DNA from 2 places in the Streptomyces sp. NPDC029164 genome. Region 2 is predicted to be linked to the other one. Evidence: riboswitches for the same ligand, from Rfam matches in the RefSeq annotation. Region 2 holds a riboswitch; the other holds the start of a gene.
The links. A riboswitch is a leader RNA that binds a small molecule or an ion and turns the genes downstream of it on or off. The one in region 2 is predicted to bind guanidine.

Region 1 (7,707 bases), on a different contig from region 2:
AGCTTCACACGGTGGTAGCGCTGCCAGAGCCAGGCCGCCAGCAGCCCCATGACGATGCCGCCGAAGACGCCCGGGTTCTGGTAGGTGAACGCGACGAACGTGTCGTCCTGCCCCAGGCAGCCGCCCCCGATGTTCCGACTGCCCTCCGGGCAGTCGTTCGGGAACGCGTGCAGCACCCCCCGGTAGACGAGGAAGCCCGCCGTGGCCGCGAGGGCGGTCGAACCGTCCGCCTTCTTCGCCATGCCGATGGCGACGCCGATGCAGAAGAGGAGGGGAAGGCCGAGGTCGGGGTCGAGCAGCGCGCCGCCCGCGCCCGCCATCACGCTGGCGACGTCCGTCCACTGCAGTCCGTCCTTGCCGAAGACGTCCGGCTGCCCCAGCCGCAACAGGATGCCTGCCGCGGGCAGTACGGCGATCGGGAGCTGAAGGCTCCGCCCCATCTTCTGCAGCCCCTGGAACAGGTTGTTCCGCCACGACGGGCGTGGTGCTGCTTTGGAGATGCTCGCGCTCATCGGAGTCCTCCCTGACCGGCCCGTTTTTGGCTGCCGCAACACTTACGGCACACTGGTGTAGACCAGTTGTGGGCAGGTTGCCGCTGATCGTCATCATTCGGCAGGGAGCGGTCACGCGCTCGCGTAGATGCGCCAACCGTGCGTTACCGTGACGAAGCGGACCGCACAGGTGGCTCTCCATGTACCGGCCGCGCCGAGACTCGTTCTTCGAAACACTCAGGGAGAAACACATGGCCACCAAGGCTGAGAAGATCGTCGCCGGGCTCGGCGGCATCGACAACATCGAAGAGGTCGAGGGCTGCATCACCCGCCTGCGCACCGAGGTCGTCAACCCCGACCTCGTCGACGAGGCCGCACTCAAGGCCGCCGGCGCCCACGGCGTCGTCAAGATGGGCACCGCCATCCAGGTCGTCATCGGCACCGACGCCGACCCGATCGCCGCCGACATCGAAGACATGATGTGACCCGGACCCCGTAGGCCCCGTCCGGGCCCCCAACGGACCCCGTACCGGAACCACCCGGACGGGGTCCTCGCGTTCCACCGCAGGGACTAGGCTCGGAGCCATGTCTCGCATCGACGGCCGTACGCCCGAACAGCTCCGCCCGGTCACCATCGAACGCGGATGGAGCAAGCACGCCGAGGGCTCCGTCCTCATCTCCTTCGGAGACACCAAGGTCTTCTGCACCGCCTCCTTCACCGAAGGCGTCCCGCGCTGGCGCAAGGGCAGCGGCGAGGGCTGGGTCACCTCCGAATACTCGATGCTGCCGCGCTCCACCAACACCCGCGGCGACCGCGAATCCGTCCGCGGCAAGATCGGCGGCCGCACCCACGAGATCTCCCGCCTCATCGGCCGTTCGCTGCGCGCCGTCATCGACTACAAGGCCCTCGGCGAGAACACCATCGTCCTGGACTGCGACGTCCTCCAGGCCGACGGCGGCACCCGCACCGCCGCCATCACCGGCGCCTACGTCGCCCTCGCCGACGCCGTCGCATGGGGCCAGCAGAAGAAGCTCATCAAGGCCGGCCGCAAGCCCCTGACCGGCACCGTCGCCGCCGTCAGCGTCGGCATCGTCGACGGCGTCCCGCTCCTCGACCTCTGCTACGAGGAGGACGTGCGCGCCGAGACCGACATGAACGTGGTCTGCACCGGCGACGGCCGCTTCGTCGAGGTCCAGGGCACCGCCGAGGGCGAGCCCTTCGACCGCAAGGAACTGAACGCCCTCCTCGACCTCGCCGCCGGCGGCTGCGCGGACCTGGAAGCCATCCAGCTCGGCGCGCTCGCACTCTAGGGGCGTCTCCCTCCGAGGCGGCAACCGCCGGGCCCGGCCCGGCGTCTACGAAGACACGGGCGCACGGTGTCACAGCCGTGCGCCCGTCCACGCATCCGAATCCTGCTCCCGGGGGAACGCATGAAGCTCCGCATCGCGGCCATAGCCGTGGCCGCCGTACTGACCGTCCCGGCCCTGTCCGCCTGCGACGCGATCTCCACCGCGATGGACTGCGCGAACACGGCGGTGGCCATCACCGACGGCGCGAACGACCTCCAGCAGGCGGTCTCCCAGGCGGGCAACAGCCCCCAGGACGCCCAGAACGCGCTCAACCAGATCGAGGCGAACCTCAAGAAGATCGGCGACCAGACCGACAACGCCGACCTGGGCAAGGCCATCACCTCGATGAACACGGCGGTCAAGAACGTCCGCGCCTCCATCGAGAGCGGCAACACCGTCCCGGACATCCAGCCCGTCGCCGACGCGGCCGGCGAGATCTCCAAGGTCTGCACCCCGGGATAATGGGCGCATGACCTCGACGCCCAGCCGCCTGATCCTGGCCACCCGCAACGCGGGCAAAGTCTCCGAACTCCACGCCATCCTGTCCGACGCCGGCCTGCCGCACGAGCTGGTCGGCGCGGACGCGTACCCGGAGATCCCGGACGTCAAGGAGACCGGGGTCACCTTCGCCGAGAACGCCCTCCTCAAGGCCCACGCCCTCGCGCAGGCCACCGGCCTCCCGGCGGTCGCCGACGACTCCGGCCTCTGCGTGGACGTCCTGAACGGCGCCCCCGGCATCTTCTCGGCCCGCTGGGCCGGCACGCACGGCGACGACAAGGCCAACCTCGACCTCCTGCTGGCCCAGCTCGGCGACATCGCCGACGAGCACCGCGGAGCCCACTTCTTCTGCGCGGCCGCCCTCGCCCTGCCCGACGGCACGGAGCGCGTGGTCGAGGGCCGCCTCCTGGGCACCCTCCGTCACGCCCCGGCCGGCACGGGCGGCTTCGGCTACGACCCGATCCTCCAGCCCCTGGGCGAATCCCGCACCTGCGCCGAACTCACCCCGGCCGAGAAGAACGCCATCTCCCACCGAGGCCAAGCCTTCCGCGCCCTCGTCCCGGCGGTCCGAGAACTCCTGGGCTGACCCTGCGCTGGGAACGGCCTGCGAATCGAGCTTTGATTCGCAGGCCGTATTGGTGCGGCGGAAGGGATTCGAACCCTCAAGCCGTTTCACGGGCCACAGATCCTAAGTCTGCTGCGTCGCCGTTGCGCCACCGCCGCTAGCCGCCTGCCATGATAGCGGCAGGCGGCTGTGGCTGTCCGAGCAAGATCAGCGTGTGGGGCCGGGGCGACCTCCACGGCACCAGGTGCTCGTCGTCGCATGGCAGTTGGGGCACAGGAGCCGCAGGTTCTCGCGGCGGTCGTCACTCCGGTCGCCGTTGATGTGGTCGACCTCCAAGGGAAGAGGCTCGCCCATCCAGACGGCATCGATGCCGCATTCGGCGCAGCGCTCCTGGACACCGAGATCGAGCAATGCACGTCGGAGCGTTGTCCCGGGGGTGCGCGTGGGAAGCGGAGCGGCCCGCGCCGGATTCGGGGCGGGCCGCTGCGTCGGGTGGGGGTGGGTCAGATGCCCAGGTCCTTGATGATCTTGGCTACGTGGCCCGTGGCCTTCACGTTGTAGAAGGCGTGCTCGACCTTGCCCTCCTCGTCGACGACCACCGTGGAGCGGATGACCCCGGTGACCGTCTTGCCGTACAGCTTCTTCTCGCCGTACGCGCCGTACGCCGTCAGGGTCTCCTTCTCCGGGTCGCCGACCAGGGTGACCTTCAGGTGCTCCTTCTCGCGGAACTTCGCGAGCTTCTCCGGCTTGTCCGGGGAGACGCCGATGACGTCGTAGCCGGCCGTCGCCAGGACGTCCAGATTGTCCGTGAAGTCGCAGGCCTGCTTGGTGCAGCCCGGGGTCAGCGCGGCCGGGTAGAAGTAGACGATCACCTTGCGGCCCTTGTGGCCGGCGAGCGAGACCTCGTTGCCGTCCGCGTCGGGCAGGGTGAAGGCGGGGGCGGTGTCGCCCGGCTGGAGTCGCTCGCTCATCTGGACAGTCTCCTCAAGAGGGGATCGGTACGTCTCGAGACTAAGCTGACAGACTGTTCACCGGGGACTACCCCCCACCGGACCAGACGACGGAGGCAGCGCGGTGCCCGAAGCCAGGACCCCCGCACAGATCGAGGCGGACATCGTCCGCCGCCGCGAGCAGCTCGCCGAGACGCTCGACGAGATCGGCGTGCGCGTGCACCCGAAGACGATCATCGGGGATGCGCGGGCCAAGGTCGTCTCGACCGTCGACCACGCGGCCGGGCGCGCCTTCGCCGCGGTGAACCGTGTCGTGACGGATCTGCGGGACGGCCTGCGCCACGACGACGGGACTCCGCGTCCCGAGCGGATCGTGCCGGTCGCCCTGCTCGCGGTGGGTGTGGTCGGTGCGCTTGTCCTGTCGGCACGACGCAGGCGCGCGTGACCCTGAGCGGCACGGGGCGGGCGCGGACAGGTAGGTTCGGGGCGTGAGCGAGAACACCACCCACGACAAGCTGCCCATCCGCATGCTGCACGACCGCGTGCTCGTGAAGTCCGACCTGCCCGAGGGCGAGCGGCGCTCGGGCGGCGGCATCCTGATTCCGGCGACGGCCGCGGTGGGCAAGCGGCTGGCCTGGGCCGAGGTGGTCGCGGTCGGGCAGAACGTACGGACCGTCGAGCCCGGGGACCGGGTCCTGTACGACCCCGAGGACCGTGCCGAGGTCGAGGTGCGGGGCGCGACGTACGTGCTGATGCGCGAGCGGGACCTGCACGCGGTGGCCGCGGAGCGGCTGGAGGGGTCGGAGGACTCCACCGGCCTGTACCTCTAGGACGAACGCGTACGGAACGCAAAAGGGCTGGTGGCCTTTGTCACCGGCCCTTTTCGCTGCCTTTTGCTACGGTGGAGGAGAACCCGACGAGACGCGCCGTACCGGGTACGACAAGACGACGCACCCCGTATCGCTCGTTGTCTCGGAGGTGCCGTCATGGCCTGGGTTCTTCTTGTTGTCGCCGGTGTGATCGAAGTCGGCTGGTCGATCGGCATGAAATTCACCGAGGGCTTCACCCGGCTCTGGCCCAGTGTGTTCACGGGCGCCGGGATCGTCGCCAGCATGGTGCTGCTGTCCTACGCCGCGAAGACCCTGCCCATCGGTACCGCGTACGGGGTGTGGGTGGGCATCGGCGCCGCCGGCGCGGCCGTGCTCGGTATGGCGGTGCTGGGCGAGCCCGTCACCGCCTCCCGGATCTTCTTCATCTGTCTGCTGCTGGTCGCCGTGGTCGGGCTGAAGGTGACCTCCGGTCACTGACCGCCCGAGCCGGCGGTCATTCCAGGAACGCCGACGGTGGCGGGCGCAGGCCGTCGGCCGGCCCGCCGTCGGCGCCCTGGGTGCCCGTGGTGCCCTGGGTGCCCTGGGTGGTGCCGCCGTTGTCCTGACCGCCTTGCGTCTGGCCGCCGTTGTCCTGGCCCCCGTTGTTCTGCCCGCCCTGGGTCTGGCCGCCGTTGTTCTGGCCGCCGTTGTTCTGTCCTCCCTGGTTCTGGCCGCCCTGCGTCTGGCCCCCGTTGTCCTGACCCCCTTGGTTCTGGCCGCCGTTGTCGCGGCCGCCCGTCGGCGGGGTCGGCCGTAGCGGAGGCGTGGGCGTGAGTTCGTCGTCCGGCGTCTCCAGCGGGGGGTTGGACTCCGGGGAGGGCGGCGGCGGGGGCTGCGCCGCGCCCGGCTGGAGTTCCAGGTCGAAGTCGACGGGGTCGGTCCCCTCCAGGGCGGTCTTCGTGTACGCGGCCCAGATCCGGGCCGGGTAGCCGCCACCGCCGATGCGGGGCTCGCCCAGGGCTCCGTAGAGGGACTGCAGGGTTCCGGTGTCCGGGTCCTGGCCCATCATCGAGACGACCGTGACCAGGTTCGGGGTGTAGGCCGCGAACCAGGCCGAGCGGTCCAGTTCGCCGGTGCCGGTCTTGCCGGCGGCCGGGTGACCGGCGGCGAGGGCCGCCGTACCGGTGCCGTTGTCCACGACGCTGACCAGCATGGACGTGGTAGTGTCGGCGGCCTCGCGGCTGATGGCCTGGGTGGGGGTGCGCTCGGGCAGGCCGATCGTGTCGCCGCCCTTGGTGATCTTCTCCAGGAAGGTGTACGGGGTGCGCCGGCCGTGGTCGGCGAGGGTCGCGTAGGCCTGGGTCATGTCCAGGACGCTGGCCTGCATCGTGCCGAGCGCCATGGCGGGGCCGGTGACGAAGTTCGGGGTGTCCTCGGGGATGCCGAGGTCGATGGCGGTCTTCTTGACCTTGCCGGTGCCGACGTCGACGACCATCTGCGCGTACACGGCGTTGACGGAGAGGTCGGTGGCGGTGTTGACGGTGATGTTCCCGTACGAGATCTGGCCCTCGTTCTCGGGGTTGAAGCGGATCCGGCCGCCGACGACGGGGCGCCTGTTGTCCCCGTTGTAGAGGGTGTGGGGGGTGATCCGGCGGCCGTCCTGGGTGCGGGAGCCGTTCTCCACGGCGGACGCGAAGACGAACGGTTTGAAGGTGGAGGCGACCTGGTAGTCGTGCCGGGTCGCGTTGTTGACGTACTGCTTGGTGTAGTCGATGCCGCCGTACATGGCGACGACCTTGCCGGTGGCCGGGTCGATGGAGACCCCGCCGGCCCGCACCAGCCGGTCCGCCTTGCGCGTCTCCGGCTCGAGTTTGCTCATCATCTGGTCGTCGACGGCCTCGACGAAGGCGGTCTGGCGGCGCTTGTCGATCGTGGAGGTGATCCGGTAGCCGCCCTCGGCGAGGGTCTTGTCGTCGAGGATCTTGTTCTCGACGATGTAGTCCTTGATCGCTTCCACGAGGTAGCCGCGCTGGCCGGACAGGCCCGCGGCCGCGCGGACCTTGCCGGGCTCGGGGAACTGCGTCGTGGCGCGCTCCGTCTCGGACAGCCAGCCCTTCTTGACCATGCCGTCGAGTACGTAGTTCCAGCGGGCGAGGGCGCGGGGGCGGCTCTGGGGGTGGGCGACCACGTCGAAGGCGCTGGGGGAGTTGAGGAGGGTGGCGAGGTAGGCGCCCTCGGCGGTGGTGAGGTTGCTGACGTCCTTGCCGTAGTAGGCCTGGGCGGCGGCCTGGATGCCGTAGGCGTTGCGGCCGAAGTAGCTGGTGTTCAGGTAGCCCTCGAGGATGTAGTCCTTTGACTTCTCGCGGCCGAGTTTGATCGCGATGAAGAACTCTTTGACCTTGCGTTTGATCGTCTGTTCCTGGCCCAGGTAGTAGTTCTTGACGTACTGCTGGGTGATGGTGGAGCCGGACTGGGTGCCCTTGCCGGTCGCGGTGTTCCAGGCGGCGCGGAGCATCGCCTTGGGGTCCACCGCCCGTTCGGAGTAGAAGTCCCGGTCCTCGGCGGCCAGTACGGCTTCCTGCACGGTCCGCGGGATCTGGGAGAGCGGCACGTTGACGCGGTTGACCTCGCCGTCGCGGGCGATCTGCGAGCCGTCGGAGTAGAGGTAGACGTTGGACTGCGCGGTGGCGGCCGCGTTGGCCGGCGGGATGTCGACCAGCAGGTAGCCGGCCACGAGGGCGCCGCCGATCAGCAGGGCGAGGAGCAGGACGGCGCCCAGGACCATGCGCCACGTGGGGATGAGGCGGCGCCAGCCGGTGCGCTTGCGGCGGGGCCCCTTCCCCGGTGCGGGCGGCCGGGGTTGCGGCTGGGGCTGGGGCTGCGGTTGCTGCCGGCCCTCCGCTTGCTGCCGGTCCCCCGGTTGCTGTCGGGGCCCCTGGTTCGCCCGTGGTTGCCGTGCTTCGGGCGGGGTGTCCGGGTCGCGAGGGGTCCAGCCCGGGGGTGGTGACTGGTCGCTCATCTCCAGGACTCCTCAACGCCGTTCG
Region 2 (7,707 bases):
CCAGAGCGTGAGCCTGCCGAACCTGATGCCCCGTGCGCACAGCGGCGCCGTCATCGCCGCATGCGCACCCGGGACGGTCGTCGCCCACTCCGGGGCCGCGTCGTCCCCGGGCCCGGTGGGCGGGGTTCCGAGGCCGGTGATCAGCTCTCCCCGGCACCCCCGCCCCTCGGGCGGACTCGTTTCGCGCCCGCCCGCCTCGGTCGCGTTCGGGTGGGGAACGGCCGCGGCCAGAGGAACCGGAAACTGGGCCGTCCCCGTACGCAGCGCCGCCGATTGCGCTCCGGCGACGGCCAGCCGGATCAGGGGCAGCGTGAGCCGCCCGTCCGCGGGTGGTTCACCTCCGGTCAGAACGGTCTCCGCGAGATCCACCGCGGCGCAGTCGCCCAACGCGGGCGTCAGAACCTTGACCAGGTCCTCCACGGTGCGCAGGACGGAAAGCGAACCGCCCAGCGCCCCGGTCGCCCGGTACAGCAGGTCCAGGCGCCCCCGCGACCGCTCGTGGTCGGTGACGTCGGTGAACACCGTCGCCACACCCATCGGATGTCCGTCGGGTTCCTGCAGCCGGAACGCCTGGATGGTCACGACCCGGCCGCCTCTCGGGTCGTCCAAGGTGCGCACGGTCGTATTGAGACCGATCAGGGGGACCCCGCTGCGCATGACCTCCCGCAGCCGGTCGTCGATGATCCGCGCGTCCTCCGCCCACAGGAAGTCGGCCAGGCGCCGGCCGGACAGGTCGACCGGCACGCCGGTGTACGGCAACAGGTGCGAGTTCGTCCGCAGCAGGCGCAGGTCCGCGTCGAAGACGGCCAGACCCACGCGGCCCTGCAGGAACAGTTCCTGCGTGAAGGCGTGGTCCTGCCGCCAGCGGGCGACCAGCTCCAGCGGCGCGCCGAGTACGAGGCAGCGGGCCGTGCCCTCGCGTGCGCCGTCGTTCAGCGGGATGACGCGGAAGCCGATCTCCAGCTCACGTCCCGAGCCGTGCCGCAGCGTGGCCCGGCCTTCCCAGCCCGCCGGGCCTTCCCGGCCCTCCAAGCCCTCCCGCTTTTTCTGCCCGCTCTGGGCGAGAACGGCTTCCCAGCTGCCCGCGTCGGCCAGGAGGTCCCGTGCCGGCCGGCCGCACACGTCCGCGGACCGGCGGTCCAGGAGGGCTTCGGCCGCCGGTGTCCAGGCGAGGACCGTCCCGGAGTCGTCCAGCAGTGCCGCGGCCGCGCTCGTGGCAGCGAAGGGATAGTCCTGGTTGTTCTCGGTGGCGCGCATGCGTGCCCATCTCGTCCGCCGGTCCCACTGCCCTCATGCTGATCGATGTCCGGAACGGGAGCCAGAGGCGTTGCGCCATCCGGTTCCGCTTCAGGCGTCGGTCACAGTGTCTCGCGAGGGTGCCCCGGGCGGGAAGGCCGGCGCCGCGGACGCCGGTCCCGCCCGGCGCAGACCTACGGGCAGCTGATGCGGGCGTCGCCCGGGTCGGTCGTGCAGGTGTCGGTGCCGAGGCCGCCGTTCGCCGTGTCGTTGCCGGTGACGGCGTCGACCGTGTTGAGCCGGTCGTTGCCGTAGTTCCTCAGCAGGGTGTCGTTCCCGGCGCCGCCGGCCAGCGTGTCGTCGCCGTGGCCGCCGTCGATGTCGTCGTTGCCCGCACCGCCGTGGACGGTGTCGTTGCCGTAGCTCGGGCGGATCGTGTCATTGCCGCCGAGACCGCAGATCACGTCGGTGCAGTAGCCGCCGTTCAGCGTGTCCGCGCCGCTGGTGCCGATGATCGTGCAGCCGCGGGCGTTGTTCACGGTGGTGTTCGCCGTGGCACTGTCGTTGCCGGGCACGGGGTCGGGCTCCGCCGCGTCCGCCGTGGCCGTGTCGGAGAGGGTGCCGGTGCTGCGGGGCGCCGGACTCGCACCGCCGGAGACGGTGGTTCCACCCGGCCGCCGTACACGACATGCGCGGCCTGGTCGGCGGTGATGCCGAGCTGCCTCGGACGTGGCCCGCCGGTGGACGCCGCGTGGGCGTCGGAGATCTGGGTCAGGGGGTGGGCGGTGGTCTCCGCGACGCGCAGCTCGCCGGAGGCGACGAGGCCGTCCGGGGCACCGTCAACGACTCCTGCCCGGCATGGCGGCGACCCGGCACGCTCATCCGCGCGGAACGGGCCCGGCACGCAGTTCCCGTGCGGCGACCACGCGGAACGGGTTCGGCGGGCGGCCGGTGAGGCGCTCGACGGTGTCGGTGGTGCGGTCCTCGGCCCCCTCGGCGATGGCGCGGTCCATCGCGGCCAGCATCGCGGCGAACTCCGGGGGTATCACCGCGGCCAGACGGTCGCGCATGTCCTCGTAGGCCAAGCGGTGGTGGACCACGGGGTGGCCGGTGACCTGGGTGACGATCGCGGCGATGTCGTCGTGGCTGAGTGCCTCCGGGCCGGTCAGGACCAGGTCGGTGTTGGGCGCCCGGTCGTCCGTCAGGGCGCGTACGGCGACGGCGGCGATGTCGTCGGCGTCGACGAAGCCGACCCGGCCGGCCCCGGCCGCCGTCCGGATGAGCCCTTCGGCGCGGATGCTGTCGGCGTGCGCGTGCGTGCCCGTGAAGTTCTGCATGAACCAGGAAGGCCGCAGGACCGCCCACTGCTCGAACAGGCCGGGCAGGGCCTGGTGCACCGCCCCGACCGCGGGCCCGCCGGCGGGGATGGCCGAGGAGCTGAGGAGGACGGCGCGGCGCACGCCGGCGGCGCGGGCCTCGCGGAGGAAGGGCATCATCACCGCGGCCGGGTCCGGGTCGCCGATGGGCGGGACGAGGTAGGCACGGTCGACCCCGTCGAGGGCGTCGCCGAAGGTGGTGGCGTCGTACCAGTCGAAGCGGACCGGGTCCGCTCCGGGGAGCGGGGTGGCTCGACGGCCCGCGGCCCGGACGCGGTGGCCGGCGGCGATCAGCTGCGCGGCGGTCCGGCCGCCGGTGGTGCCGGTGGCGCCGGTGACCAGAGCGGTTCCGGTGGGGTTCATCGGGCGCCGCTCCCCGTGAAGTCCATCCCGGGCGCCTGGACGGCGAGGGGGTTCCAGTAGTCGCGGTAGGAGGTGAAGCGTCCGTCGCGGACGGTCACGACGGCGATGTACGTCATGTCGAAGGGGCTGTCCGTCGCGACGAGCCGGCCCACACCGCGCATCTCGACCACGATGGTCCCGGCCTCGGTGCTCTCGTGGACCCGAACGTCCGGGAAGTCGTGCAGGTCGATGTGGTCGGGGTAGTCGCGCATGTAGGCGGCGATGGCTTCCCGGCCGTCCAGCCGTTCGGGCCATCCCGCGGGAGCGAAGGGGAACTCCATCACGCCCTCGTCGGCCCACAGGCCGACCCAGCCGGGAATGTCCTTGGCCAGGAGCAGGCGCAGGCTGTGGCGGTACAGATCCGCCGGTGCGGTGGATGTGGGCATGGGGGTACTCCGTCCCGTACGATGCGGACCAGTGGTCCGCTTCTTCGGCGAACGATACGGACCGCCGGTCCGCATCGCAACCGGAGGATCCCCATGACCGAGCAGCGCAGTCCGCGCAAGGACGCGGCCCGCAACCGGGCAGCCGTCTTCGCCGCCGCCGACGACCTCTTCGCCCACTGCCGGAGCCCCGAGGACGTGACGATGGCCGATATCGCGGCAGCGGCCGGCGTCGGCAAGGGAACGCTCTTCCGGGCCTTCGGCGACCGCACCGGGCTGATCGGCGCGCTGTACGAGGCACGGCTCGAACCGGTCAGGAGCGCCGTTGAGGACGGTCCGCCACCGCTGGGGCCCACGACCCCGCCGCTCCGGCGCGTACCCGCCCTGCTGGACGCCGTCCTGTGCTTCAAGCTCGACAACCGCCACCTCGCGCTGGCCCTGGAGGGAACCGGCGCGGACAGTCCCTACCGGACGGCGCACTACGAGCGGTGGCACGCCCTGCTCCGGGACCTGCTGGAGCAGATCCCGGGCCCGGCCGACACCGGCTTCACCGCCCACGCCCTGCTCGCCGCCACCCGGGCCGACCTCGTCGCCTACCTGGCCGGAGACAAGGGGGTGCCCCGCGAGGAACTGCGCGAGCAGCTGGCGGAGTTCACCGCCGGGATCCTCGACACCCGCTCGCGACGGGGCTCGTCCGGCGCACCGTGAGGCCCACGCTCCGTGAGGCCCACGCTCCGTGACGCCGTGCACGTGACGCCGTGCACGTGACGCCGTGCACGTCCGGCGGCCGGGCGCGGCGCCCTTCGCGACGTCACAGCAGCCAGTACGTGCCCGTAAGGGAGTCGACGTGCACCACGTGCGGGCCGACGCGCACCACGTGGTGGTCCGGTCCGGACCAGGAGCCGGTGACACCCTCGGCGCCGGGCAGCGGGGTCCAGACCTCCAGGAAGGTGCCGCCGTCCGGATTGGTGCCCCATTCGACGAGGTTCGCACCCTCCCGCCGGAAGGTGCCCGTGTCCTCGCCCGGCTCGCCCCTGAGGTGGCGGAAGCGCACCCGCGAGCCGTCGAAGGACGTCGTACCGGCGAAGCCCCGGCTGTCGGCGTAGTAGGGCCCGGCCTGGAGCCACACCACTTCGCGGTCCTCGATCAGGGGGCCGCCGTCGCGGCTGATGCCGCGCCGCAGCCAGGCGCCGTACTCGGGCACCGGCACGCCGGGTCCACCCGGGACGGGCGCCGCCGCCGGCCCGGGCTCAGGCACGGTCGTCGTCGGCGGGGTCGTCCACGGCCAGCAGCGTCAGCGGTACGTTGCCGCGTACGGCCTGCGCGTAGGGGCAGACCGCGTCCGCGCGGTGCAGCAGGGGCTGGAGGTCCGCCGCGCGCCACCCCGGCAGGCTGACCGTGAGGGCCACCGCGAGGCCGTAGCCGGCGGGCGTGTCCGTGGTGCCGAGCTGCACTTCGCAGGCCACGCGCGCGGCGGTGGCGTCCGCCCCGAACTCGGCGGCGACCTCGGCGAGCGCGGAGGTGAAGCAGGCGGCGAAACCGGCCGCGAACAGCTGCTCCGGATTGGTGGTCCCGGGCACCTTCTTGCGCGGCGGGGCGAGGCGGACGTCCAGGCGCCCGTCGTCCGTGCGGACGGATCCGGTACGGCCTCCCGCGGCATGCGCGGTCGTCCGGTACAGGCTGCTGGTGAGTGGCACGGTCATGGCGTTCGGCCCATCCTGCTCGACGAGGACGCTGCCCGGGTGCGGACAGCGTAAGGCGCTGCTCGTGCAGCACCTCGCGCGTCGTCGTGCGTGACCGGGTACGGCGCATCTCGTCCGGGGCCTTGGATCCGGCCGCCGGACAATCTAGCAACGCGCGCGGTCGGCCGGCGCCCCGCCTGCGGTGAAGTTCCTCACCCGCCGCCGGCCGCGTCGCGACCCGGGGGCGCGGGCCGGTGCCGGCTGCGGTACGCCCCGGGAGGCATGCCCTCGAAGGTCGCGCTCGCTGACCCCCGGCTCACGGACCTCGGGTTCTCCTGGCTGTCGCCCTGGCTGATGACCCGCCGTGCCGAACTGGCCGCCTACCGGCGCCTCACCGAGGACCCCCATTTCCGCGCCCCCTCCTCGTACGCGGAGTACGCGGAGTACGCGGCGTCCGCGGACGTGGACCCGGCCGCCATCACGGGCCTCTTCGTACCCGGCGGCCACGCCGCGGGCATGCGGACGCTGCTCGAGGACGCCACCGCCCAGCAGCTGTTCGCCCGGCTCTTCACCCAGGGGCTGCCGGTGGGAGCCGTCTGCCACGGCGTGCTGCTCGCGGCCCGGGCCAAGGATCCCGCCACCGGGCGCTCGGTCCTCCACGGCCGGCGGACGACGGCGCTGACGTCCCTGCTGGAGCTGACCGGATGGAACCTCACCCGGCTCTGGCTGGGGCGCTACTACCGCACGTACCCCACCACCGTGCAGCAGGAGGTCACCGCGGCGCTCGCCGACCCGCGCCACTTCCTCGCCGGCCCGCCGCTGCCTTTGCGCGACACCGCAGCCCGGCCCGGACGCGGCTTCACCGTCAAGGACGGCAACTACGTCTCCGCGCGGTGGCCCGGCGACTGCCACCGCCTGGCGGCGGACTACCTGGCCCTGGTCCGCGCCCATGCGGCGGGAGCGGTGCACCGGGCGGGCTGAGCCCCGCCCCCGGATCGCGCGGGCCGGCGGCCGAAGACCATCTCCGCAGTGTCCTGAACGCTTCGTGAAAGGGACGGGTATGGATCGACGAAGCGTCTTCGGACGAAGCCGGTACGTCTTGATCGGCCTGGTCCTCGCGATGGTCACCCTGGTCCTCGGCCGGCGCCGGGTACGGCATCGGCACCGACATGAACGGCTTCGCCTGGCTGCCCGGCCCCCGGGCCGCGGCCGCACACCCCGTCCGCACACCCCGTCCGCTACCCCTTCCGCAGCCCCGACGGCGGCTCGGTCCTCGACAGGCAAGTCACCGGCCGGCGCGTCTGGGACGTCAACACGGACGGCGGCGGCACCCACTACGGCCTCGTACCGGACTGGATCGAGGACATCCGGGTCACCGGCGGCCAGGACGTGGTGGACGAGCTCATGCAGGGCGCCGAGGGCTACCTGCGCACGTGGGAGCGGGCCCGCGGTCACTCCGGCCCCTACGCACCCCTGGTCCGGCGGCTACCGCCCCCACGCCGGGCACCTGGCCTCCTCACGCCCCCTGCCCGCCGGCTTCACCCACGAGGCGGTCTGGAACGTGCTGCGCGACCCCGCGCCCGGCACGGTCCGGCTCTACGAGTGCAAGGTGGCGGACCACTCGCTCCTCACCCCCGACCCGGGGTGCGAGGGCCACCAGCCCCTCGGCCCGGTCGGATACGTGCACACGAAGCCGCTGTCGGGCTCGGTGCCGCTCTACCGGTGCTACATACCGTCCGTCTTCGACCACTTCGTCTCCAACAGGGCGGACTGCGAGAGGCCGTACGTGAAGGAGGGCCTGCTCGGCCACGCCATGGCCGTGAGCGGTCCGTAGCGGCGGACGCAGGGGTGCCCCCGGCACGTGCGGTCCGGGGGCACCCCTCAGGACCGGGCGCCTTCGAAGGTCCGGAGCAGGTCCGCCGCCACGCTCAACGCGATCGTGGCCGGTTCCTTCCCGGCGATCCCGGGGATCCCGATCGGGGTCTTGATCCGGTCGATGGCGGCGGTCTCGTGGCCGCCCTCGGTGGCCAGGCGCCGGCGGAACCTCGCCCATTTGGCGGCCGAGCCGATCAGCCCGATCGAGCCGAGACCGGCGGTGCGCAAGGCGGCGTCGCAGAGCGCGGCGTCCTCGGCGTGATCATGGGTCATGATCAGTACGTGCGTGCCGGGCGGCAGCTCCCCGAGCACCTCCTCCGGAAGCAGCGGGGTGTGGTGCACGTGGATCTGCGCCACCGCGTCCGCGAGCACGCCGAGCCGTTCGCCGGAGAGCATGTCGGGGCGGCTGTCGATCAGGTGCAGATCGAGGTGGTGACGGGCGAGGATGCGTGCCAGCTCCAGTCCGACGTGCCCGACGCCGAAGACCGCCACCGCCTGGACCACCGGCAGCGGCTCCAGCAGAACGGTGACGGCACCGCCGCAGCACTGCACGCCGTGGGGGCCGGTGACCTTGTCGTTGAGGGCGAACTCCATGAGCTCCGGCTCCGGACGGGCCGCGCCGTTCAGCTCGCGCGCCCGGTCGATGGCGACGGCCTCGATGTTGCCGCCGCCGATCGACCCCCAGGTCTCGGTCCGTCCCACGAGGAGCTTGGCCCCGGCCCGGCGGGGCGCGTGGCCGCGCACGGTCGCGAC

Region 1: linked by a shared signal. The riboswitch ahead of ACZ4VT_RS30665 (DMT family transporter) and the one ahead of ACZ4VT_RS31370 (Ohr family peroxiredoxin) in region 2 are both predicted to bind guanidine.

What each region holds. Positions count from the first base shown of each region.
Region 1 is NZ_JBVHWW010000038.1:55,923-63,629, forward strand. Features, by position in the region: gene ACZ4VT_RS30615 (PTS transporter subunit EIIC) at 1-512, opposite strand, end outside; gene ACZ4VT_RS30620 (PTS sugar transporter subunit IIB) at 692-976, shown strand; gene rph (ribonuclease PH) at 1,077-1,802, shown strand; gene ACZ4VT_RS30630 (hypothetical protein) at 1,923-2,303, shown strand; gene rdgB (RdgB/HAM1 family non-canonical purine NTP pyrophosphatase) at 2,311-2,925, shown strand; tRNA gene ACZ4VT_RS30640 (tRNA-Leu) at 2,976-3,062, opposite strand; gene ACZ4VT_RS30645 (HNH endonuclease) at 3,112-3,258, opposite strand; gene bcp (thioredoxin-dependent thiol peroxidase) at 3,408-3,875, opposite strand; gene ACZ4VT_RS30655 (DUF3618 domain-containing protein) at 3,979-4,299, shown strand; gene ACZ4VT_RS30660 (GroES family chaperonin) at 4,343-4,684, shown strand; guanidine-III (ykkC-III) riboswitch at 4,740-4,809, shown strand; gene ACZ4VT_RS30665 (DMT family transporter) at 4,841-5,161, shown strand; gene ACZ4VT_RS30670 (transglycosylase domain-containing protein) at 5,178-7,682, opposite strand.
Region 2 is NZ_JBVHWW010000040.1:33,454-41,160, reverse strand. Features, by position in the region: gene ACZ4VT_RS31400 (ATP-binding SpoIIE family protein phosphatase) at 1-1,257, opposite strand, end outside; gene ACZ4VT_RS31395 (calcium-binding protein) at 1,431-1,811, opposite strand; gene ACZ4VT_RS31390 (NmrA family NAD(P)-binding protein) at 2,115-2,975, opposite strand; gene ACZ4VT_RS31385 (nuclear transport factor 2 family protein) at 2,972-3,400, opposite strand; gene ACZ4VT_RS31380 (TetR/AcrR family transcriptional regulator) at 3,494-4,105, shown strand; gene ACZ4VT_RS31375 (hypothetical protein) at 4,209-4,607, opposite strand; gene ACZ4VT_RS31370 (Ohr family peroxiredoxin) at 4,648-5,100, opposite strand; guanidine-III (ykkC-III) riboswitch at 5,176-5,239, opposite strand; gene ACZ4VT_RS31365 (DJ-1/PfpI family protein) at 5,362-6,060, shown strand; gene ACZ4VT_RS31360 (hypothetical protein) at 6,641-6,913, shown strand; gene xdhC (xanthine dehydrogenase accessory protein XdhC) at 6,961-7,707, opposite strand, start outside.